2 regions of the Nitrospira sp. Nam74 genome follow, and region 2 is predicted to be linked to the other one. Evidence: riboswitches for the same ligand, from Rfam matches in the RefSeq annotation. Region 2 holds a riboswitch; the other holds the start of a gene.
What was found. Region 2 has a riboswitch for cobalamin ahead of ACWHYZ_RS18035 (TonB-dependent receptor plug domain-containing protein). Riboswitches for the same ligand answer to the same signal wherever they lie in the genome.

Region 1 (4,211 bases), 2.6 Mb from region 2:
TTGGATAGATAATGCGAGCAGCCTAGAGTTGTGACGCATCGTGACCCTTTACCGCTTCATTGAGGAGGACCCCATGAAAAAGCTAATGTGGGCGGTCGTTGCAGTCATGTGTCTGGCAGGCTTTAGCTCACCGTCCTTTGCCGACGAGATGGGTAAGGGGAAGGGTGAGATGAAGGGCGAGATGAAAGGCGAAAAAGGAAAAACGGGCGAGAAAGGGGATAAGGGGAAGATGCAGGGCGAGGGCGGCACGATGAAAAGTGACATGGATAAGGGGGATAAGGACAAGATGAAGGGCGGCAAGTAGAGAAAGCGGACCCCACGTCTGGTCTTGCCAGGCACACAATAGACCGGAAGGCGGCCCGCCGGCTTGTAGCCAGCGGGCCGTTCTGTTTTTTAGTGACGGCTCGCTGAAGCGAGCCGGACCCCCCGATAAATGAAGAATATCAAGATACAGGAGCGTAGTCTTGCCGACTCCGATGCAACACATAGGAGTCTCGCTGATGCGAATGATCCGAAGATAGATGAGGGCAGTGTCGAGCGACCGCTGGAAGAAGACGGACAACACACCAGCTTGGCAGACGACGTTTCACTCACCGTGCCCGTCACTTCTGAAGTTGTCCAGGTGGATGCCTGCAACATCTCTGGCGAACCTGCTCAAGACGTACCTGCTAGTCCGGCTGTCGAGTACATCTATCGCCATCGTCTGCCGGTGCGTCTGACACATTGGCTGAATGTCGTCTGCCTTCCCATTCTTGTAATGAGCGGGCTGCAAATCTTCAATGCACACCAAGCGCTCTATTGGGGCGAGCGCTCGGATCGGGATCGTCCCCTATTGTCTATTATGGCCATGAGAATGGAGAACGGCGAGGTGAAAGGCATCACGACCGTCTTAGGCCATGCCTTCGATACCACCGGGGTGCTCGGATTCTCATCAGGGTCAGTTCGCGGATTTCCGTCATGGATGACGATCCCGAGCGGCAAATGGCTCGCCATGGGGCGGCAGTGGCATCTCTTCTTTGCATGGGTGTTTGTTGTCAACGGAGTGTTCTTCGCGCTCTATGCGCTGGTCAGCCGTCATTTCTGGCGAGACCTCTTTCCAAAACTCAAGGATCTTCGCGGGATCGGCCGTGAACTTGTCAATCACTTGAGGTTCCGCCATCCTCAGGGAGAGGAAGCGAAACACTATAACGTTCTGCAGAAACTCGCTTATACGGGGGTCGTTTTCGGATTGGCTCCTCTAATTGTCCTGACCGGTCTAACAATGTCACCGGCCATCGACGCGTCGTTTCCAGGACTGCTCAGTCTGTTCGGAGGTCGGCAGTCGGCCAGGACCATTCACTTTCTGGCATGTTTTGGTTTTATTGGTTTCGTGGCGGTGCATCTCTTGATGGTCGCGACAACCGGACTGAGGAACAACATCACTTCAATGGTGACCGGCTGGTTTCAAACCACGAAGGATGACGAGGCGCGAGATGCAAACCAATAGCAATGATCGCGTAATAGGTCGTCGCCGGCTGCTGGCCGGCGCTGTCCAGGCCGCTGGTCTTCTCTTGTTCGCAGGATGTGACAATTTATCACGCAGCGATTGGTTTACGAGCTTGCTCGGCAAGGCGGAAGGCCTGACTCAGCGCGCCCAACGACTGATCAGCACGAGAAAACCGACGGCAAAGGAGTTTACGGAAGCGGACCTTTCGAGCTTCTTCCCTCCGAACGGCACTCGCGATCCGGACAATCCTGAATATCAAAGGATGGTTCACAGTGGATTTGCGGACTGGAAACTGGAGGTCGGTGGACTCGTCCAACGACCTGCCACCTTCTCATTGGCAGCGCTGCGGGAACTCCCGTCACGTAGTCAGATCACGCGCCATGACTGTGTGGAAGGCTGGAGCGCCATCGGGAAATGGAGGGGCACGCAGTTGAGTCAAATTCTAGAACGGGTCCAGCCGTTACCCACCGCCCGCTACGTCGTCTTTCATTGCGCCGATCCTGACGATGATGGCACGTCTTATTACGAAAGCATCGACTTCGACGACGCTTTTCACCCGCAAACCCTCCTTGCCTATGAGATGAACGATCAGATTCTGCCCATCGCGCACGGCGCACCCATACGCCTCCGCGTGGAGCGCCAGCTCGGCTACAAGCACGCAAAGTACGTTATGCGGATCGAACTCGTGGAGAGCTTTGAGCGAATCGGTGGAGGAAGAGGGGGATATTGGGAAGATCAGGGGTATGAATGGTACGCGGGGATTTAGAGGATGTGAGAAAGCCTCCAATTGCTCTCGCGTTGACCCAAGCATTCGTCATCGAGATCAGTCCACATGTCTGGGGGCTGCCGATGATGGATTCCTGCAACGAATAGTCACTTTTCGAGCTTGACACGTCTGCCATGCGTTCACTACAGTGCCTCCCAGAGAGAACCTCTAGGCAAAGAGAAGAGGGTGCGAATCCCTCGCGGTCCCGCCGCTGTAACTGGGGACGAAAACCGCATAGATGTCACTGTTCGCTGAGGAGCGAATGGGAAGACGCGGCGAGTAGGGGGATCCAGAAGTCAGAATCCATGCCTAAAGGGGATGACCAACTTTCCCTCGTGGGGTGGGGAAGGGTGAGGAACGAAGACGGGAGCAATCCTCTGGGTCTCTAACGCGTACTGACCCCGAGGGTTTTCGTTTGCTCTTGCGACTCGTTCGGTCTTCCCTCATTGTCCTGATCGGATTATTCTCGGTCCCGATCCCCCTGTTTCTTTACGGCATCGCCTACCCGACCCAACCGCTGACGATTCGCGACGACCTCGATCGATCGATTCAATTTGTGAAAGCGCCCATGCGCGTCGTCTCCCTCGCCCCAAGCATCACGGAGATGTTGTTCGCCCTCGGTCTCGATCGCGAGATCATCGCCGTGACGGAGTTCTGCGACTATCCTCCACCGGCACGTCTGAAACAGAAAGTGGGGTATTCGAACCCAAGCATCGAAGCCATCGTGGCGCTCAATCCGGATCTCATCATCGCGCCCCGGGAATTTCTCCGCGCCGACCTTGTCGGGAAAGTAGAGCAACTTCAGATCCCTCTCGTCGTGCTCTCCGCCAACTCGGTGGCCGATATTACGACGCATCTCGCGAAGCTGGGAGCCATCTTCGGGCGTGCATCCCAAGCGGACGCGGCGATTGCACATGTGCAACAGCGCATCGACGCAATCCGCCGGACCACAGCAGGGCGTCCCGGCGTGCGGGTGCTCTACGTGCTCAACAGTCACCCGCTGATTACGGTGGGGCCCGGCAGCTTTATCCATGAGCTCATCGGCTTGGCGGGCGGGATCAATATTGCCGGCAATACGGCCACGCCCTATCCGCGTCTCAACATGGAAGTGGTGTTGCGAGAAGATCCTGATGTCCTGGTATTTCCCGTCGGCAAGGTCGAGAGCGTGCCAGTGAGCGAGCAACAAGTGTGGCAACAATGGCCGGCTCTGTCTGCCGTGAAGCATGAACAGTTGCGGCATGTCCCCTCGGATCTCTTGAATCGTCCTGGTCCCCGGATTGGTGACGGGCTGGAAGCGCTTGCACGGGCGATTCATCCGGAAGCCTTCACGGGAGCATCAGCTCGTTGAGCCGCATGAAGACCCTTGCGGAGCCAGAAGTGTCTGAGCGCGTTACGGCAGGGAACCCTGGTTCCGTTCATGGGGCGTCCATTGGCTTGAGTACTACCAGTGACGCCATGGTCGGTCGTGGACAACGAGGCCTCTACATTGTTGTCAGTCTCTCGATCGCCTTGGCTCTTCTTGTCGTCCTTTGTCTTCAAGTCGGAAGCCAGTATATCGATCCCATCACAATACTGTCGTTACTTGGCCACGCGATCCAGAGTGGGGACGTGAGTCGCGAGTCGATAGGGACCACGGGGACAATTCTGTTCCATGTTCGATTGCCCCGCGTGCTGTTGAGCATCATCGTTGGGGCCAGCCTCGCATCCGTCGGTGCCGTGCTCCAAGCGCTCTTGCGTAATCCGCTTGCGGACCCTTATGTCCTGGGCATTTCTTCCGGATCGGCGCTCGGCGCCTCTTTAGCGATGTTGTTCGGCATCGGCACCTCCTTTCTGGCATTGACAGCGTTGCCGCTCTGTGGATTTGCGGGCGGGTTGATCTCGCTCATCGTGGTCTATCGAATCGGCTCCTCGGGGGGTCGTCTTCCCGTCCACAGTTTGCTCCTGGCAGGAGTCATCCTC
Region 2 (4,211 bases):
GACGCAGACAGAGTTATGCAGCTTCTGAGTATGCGGGTCGCGTTCCGGAACGGACAAGAAGACCGTGACGTTCAGACGGGAGATCAAACCACAGACATGCTTCATCCAAGGATCCGGTTGAGGCACGATCCAGTCCGTGCCGATCTCGTCGGCGAAGGTGTAGCCAGTGGTGCTCAGTTCGGGAGTCAGGATCCATGCGGCGCGCCATTCCGCTGCGGTGACAAGAGCTTTTTCCAGGAGACGTCGGTTGTACGCTAGGTCGCCCGCTCTGGGCGCGAGATGGAGGAGGGCGATTCGCAACGTGCGAGTCGATCCAGCTTCGAGTCCTGCCGTATGGGCAATAAGAGTGCTCGCGAGGCCGCCCACGCTTGCCTGGAGAAATTGGCGCCGGTTCAAGTTCATCATTCCCTCATCGGCGGATGCAACATACCATCCAGCAGTGCGCAATTCCACTATGTCCCGAAGTGCGCTGCCGACTTGATGGACACTCGATTCGCTTCTGAATACAGAAGACTGATCGACAATGGACTTCAGACTTGACAGAACAAGTCCGCGTCCTCTACTGTGCGCCCGTAATACTCCGGTCTAAGGGAAGAGGGTGCAAACCTTCACGGTCCCGCCGCTGTAACTGGGGACACCGCCGACTATACCTGTCACTGTTCGTTCTCGCGAATGGGAAGACGTCGGCGGTGAGTGAACCAGGAGTCAGAAGACCTGGCTGGAGCTAAAGACTGCTAATCTTCCGTGGGGTGAAGAGAAGCGTGAGGATCGTGGCGGGAGTAATCCTCGAGGTCGCGTTTGCGAATCGACCCCGGGGATTTTTGATTTGTCCGCATTACGTCCTCGACCTCCCGGCCCTCTCTGCGGCGTACGTCTCATTAGATATCTGATTGCTCGCCTCGTTGGTCGGCGGTTGCTCACCAGAAACCGCGCTCGACCTACTAGACTGACCCATCTCCTTCGCCTTCAGTGTTCCATCTTTGTGCCCGTCCGCGCGCCTCTCGCGTGGATCGACCCAAACACGTGGTTTCCAAGGAATCGGGTGTTATTGAGAACTGGTAGGCGTCAATCTGTCCAGAACCTGGTTTGCGTGCGACCAGTCGCGTCGACGGGGCGGGTCATTTCAGCGACATCAAATTCGCTCAGCCTCCTCTGGAGTCCACGTCTGCGAGATGAACGAGAGGCCCTACGGGCAACAACGTTAACTGAAGGGAGAAGGAGGCTTGTAGTTGGTCCACTCATCGGATTTTTAGGAGGGTACGTAGTCATGGATTAAGAGGATTCTCAACGAGCTGCGGAAAGCAACAATCCGTAGCGCCGGGGAAGATGGTGCAAAACCATCACGGTGCCGCCACTGTAAGCGGGGAGTGACCTTGCCATAACGCCACTGTGGATGTCGATCCATGGGAAGGTGCAAGGAAGCGACGATCCGCGAGTCAGGAGACCCGGACTGCCGATATACCGTTCAATCCTTCGAGCATAAGGGGATGGGTATGACATATCAGATTGTGCGAACAGGGCTGATGATTATGTGTTGCTCCAGTGCGTGGTGGGCTCAGTGGGCGGCGGCCGAAGAACCGGCGGAAAAGCCGATCGAAGTTCAGGACGTCATCATCAGCGCGACAAAGACCCCGCTGCCTGCGAGCCAAGTGACGAGTGCTGTCGAGGTGATTACCGGAGAAGAGATGCAGCAAAGGAAAATCAAAACCGTCGTCGATGCACTCCGGCTTGCGCAAGGTGTCGTGGCATTTTCTAACGGTGGTCCGGGAACTTTGGCACAGGTGCGAATGCGCGGAGCAAGCAGCGCTCAAACCATGGTAGTGCTGGACGGCACCATCATGAACAGTCCGACGGATAGCGCCTTCGACTTTGCGAACCTGACAGCCGAGAACATTGAACGCATCGAAATTCTTCGGGGCGCTCAAAGCATGCTGTGGGGATCGGATGCGATTGGCGGCGTGATCAACATTATTACAAAGCGAGGCACAGGGAAACCGACCGTCAGTAGCTTTTTTGAGTATGGTTCCTTTGCCACCATTCGGGAAGGCGCACAAGCGTCAGGAGCCAGAGGGCCTGTCGATTTCTCGATGTCACTCTCGCGCTGGGATACGAGTAATTTCTCCGCCGTGAACTATAGACGTGGCGCGGCCGAACGAGATGGATTCCATAACTGGCAGGCTTCTTCAAAGCTGGGGGTGACTCTACCGAGAGACGGTCGGCTGGAATTTAGTCTCCGTTGGTGGAACTCAGACGTCAATCTGGACAGCGCATTCGGCAACAGTGCCTTCGATGTATTCGGTTCCAAGCAGACGAGCCGGAATCTGACCCTCAGTGCGAGGTACGAACAGCCGATCACTGCTTGGTGGTCGCAAAAGCTCACATTGGCCCAGACCGATCAACGGGTCTTATTTACAAGCGGGACGCTTCAGAGAGAGATCATGACTGGGGTCGTGAGTACACCGTTTCCCTCTCCATCCGATATCTCGATTTTGAATCATCGACTTGAATGGCAGCACAACTTCCAGATCGCGAAACCCTTGCTCCTAACAGCCGGATATCAATTCCGTGACGGACTGGGAAATGCCGGGTCATCCTTCGGCACTGACCAGCCTCAGAGAATTCTCAGGTCGAATGCCGGGTTTGCAGAAGCGCACGTGAATATTTGGGAGCGGCTGTTGATGACGGCCGGTGTACGGCAAGACAGCTACAACGTATTCGGGGACGCCACCACCTATCGCGTCACGGCGGGATATCTCATTCCCGAAACAGGCACAAAAATACGCGGTAGCTATGCGACAGGATTTCGCGCTCCATCGTTAAACGAATTGTTTTTCCAAAACTTCGGCAACCCCGATCTTAAACCGGAAAAAAGCAAAAGCATGGATGTGGGGGTGGAGCAGCGTCTGTTCAAGGATCGCTTACAGATCAACGCCGGCTATTTCTGGAATCACTTCACCGATCAGATCGTGAACGTGACGTCGGCCACGTGTCCTCCTGCCACCTTCGGATTCTGCCCTCAGAATATTCAAGAGTCGAGAAGTGAAGGGGTGGAAGCCGGTTTTCAACTGGCAGTGTTCAATAATGTTAGCCTGAAGGGCCAGTATACCTACACACAGACCAAGGATGTTTCAACCGGTCTTCGGCTCCCTCGCTGGCCCCTCCATCAAGCGAGCATCATTGCGGGGTATCAGCCCCTTGAACGTCTGCTTCTGAATGTCGAATATCGGTATGTGGGAACACGATTCAATGATACTGAGAATACGCAGAAGATGAGTCCCTTCGGAGTCGTGAATGCTCAGGTTACCTATAATGTAACCAAGCAGTTCCAAGTATACGGTCGCGTCGATAATCTCTTCAATGAAAAGTACGAAGAAATCCTCTTCTTCGGTACACCCATTCGGTCTGTCTACGGCGGCATCAGAGTGACGTTATAGGACTACCATGCCTATTAATATTTATTGATATATCGTAGGTCATGCCCCCTACCATGCGACTCAAGAAGACGGCGTTGTTTTTTCACGCCTTGTCCGACGAGAGACGACTGGCATTGCTCGACCGCTTGAAAGGCGGGGAGCATTGCGTCTGCGGACTCACGGATGCTATGAATCCCGGACAATCACGATTGCCATTTCATCTCAAGCTGCTCACGGATGCGGCGCTCCTTCGGGACCGTCGAGAAGGCCGAGACCGAGGGAGCTACTACCGCGTCAAGGGCAGGGACTGGAACGAAGTGATCGCGGAAGAACTTTCAGCGGCAGACGTGTTGTGAAACCCTACACCTCGCACCTGGCTCGAGGATTACCTGATCCGCTGCAGCAAGAACCCCGGTGCCAATAGTGCACGACAGCCCTCCTGGAGCATCACAGGCACCATGGATAGTGCGGCCACCGGATCGGCCCACCACCATCCCAACGTGGCGTTGAGGACTAGTCCGATCAGGAGGGTCCCGGACAAGTAGAGGGCGATTTGCGTTTGGCGAGTTTCGGCCTCCAAGGCTGCGCTCCCGAGACACTCCGCCACACGTCGCTTCGAGGCGGCAAGCCACGGCAATAGGGTGAGTGAACCGATGGCTAGGATGATGCCGATCCAACTCTCTGCCATCGTTCGATGCTCATCTTGTGCGCGTTCCGTTCAACGTGCCGTTTGGCCTTGCCGTCGTGCTCGGCCCGTAAGCGCCGGAGGGCAGCGAGACTACTGATGACCTCAATAGC

Region 1: linked by a shared signal. The riboswitch ahead of ACWHYZ_RS06135 (ABC transporter substrate-binding protein) and the one ahead of ACWHYZ_RS18035 (TonB-dependent receptor plug domain-containing protein) in region 2 are both predicted to bind cobalamin.

The regions. Positions count from the first base shown of each region.
Region 1 is NZ_OZ224220.1:1,268,078-1,272,288, forward strand. Features, by position in the region: gene ACWHYZ_RS06120 (hypothetical protein) at 74-304, shown strand; gene ACWHYZ_RS06125 (cytochrome b/b6 domain-containing protein) at 689-1,486, shown strand; gene ACWHYZ_RS06130 (molybdopterin-binding protein) at 1,473-2,252, shown strand; cobalamin riboswitch at 2,383-2,579, shown strand; gene ACWHYZ_RS06135 (ABC transporter substrate-binding protein) at 2,668-3,600, shown strand; gene ACWHYZ_RS06140 (FecCD family ABC transporter permease) at 3,630-4,211, shown strand, end outside.
Region 2 is NZ_OZ224220.1:3,833,788-3,837,998, reverse strand. Features, by position in the region: gene ACWHYZ_RS18040 (carbon-nitrogen hydrolase family protein) at 1-405, opposite strand, end outside; cobalamin riboswitch at 566-736, shown strand; cobalamin riboswitch at 1,273-1,465, shown strand; gene ACWHYZ_RS18035 (TonB-dependent receptor plug domain-containing protein) at 1,494-3,434, shown strand; gene ACWHYZ_RS18030 (metalloregulator ArsR/SmtB family transcription factor) at 3,488-3,769, shown strand; gene ACWHYZ_RS18025 (hypothetical protein) at 3,799-4,101, opposite strand; gene ACWHYZ_RS18020 (hypothetical protein) at 4,071-4,211, opposite strand, start outside.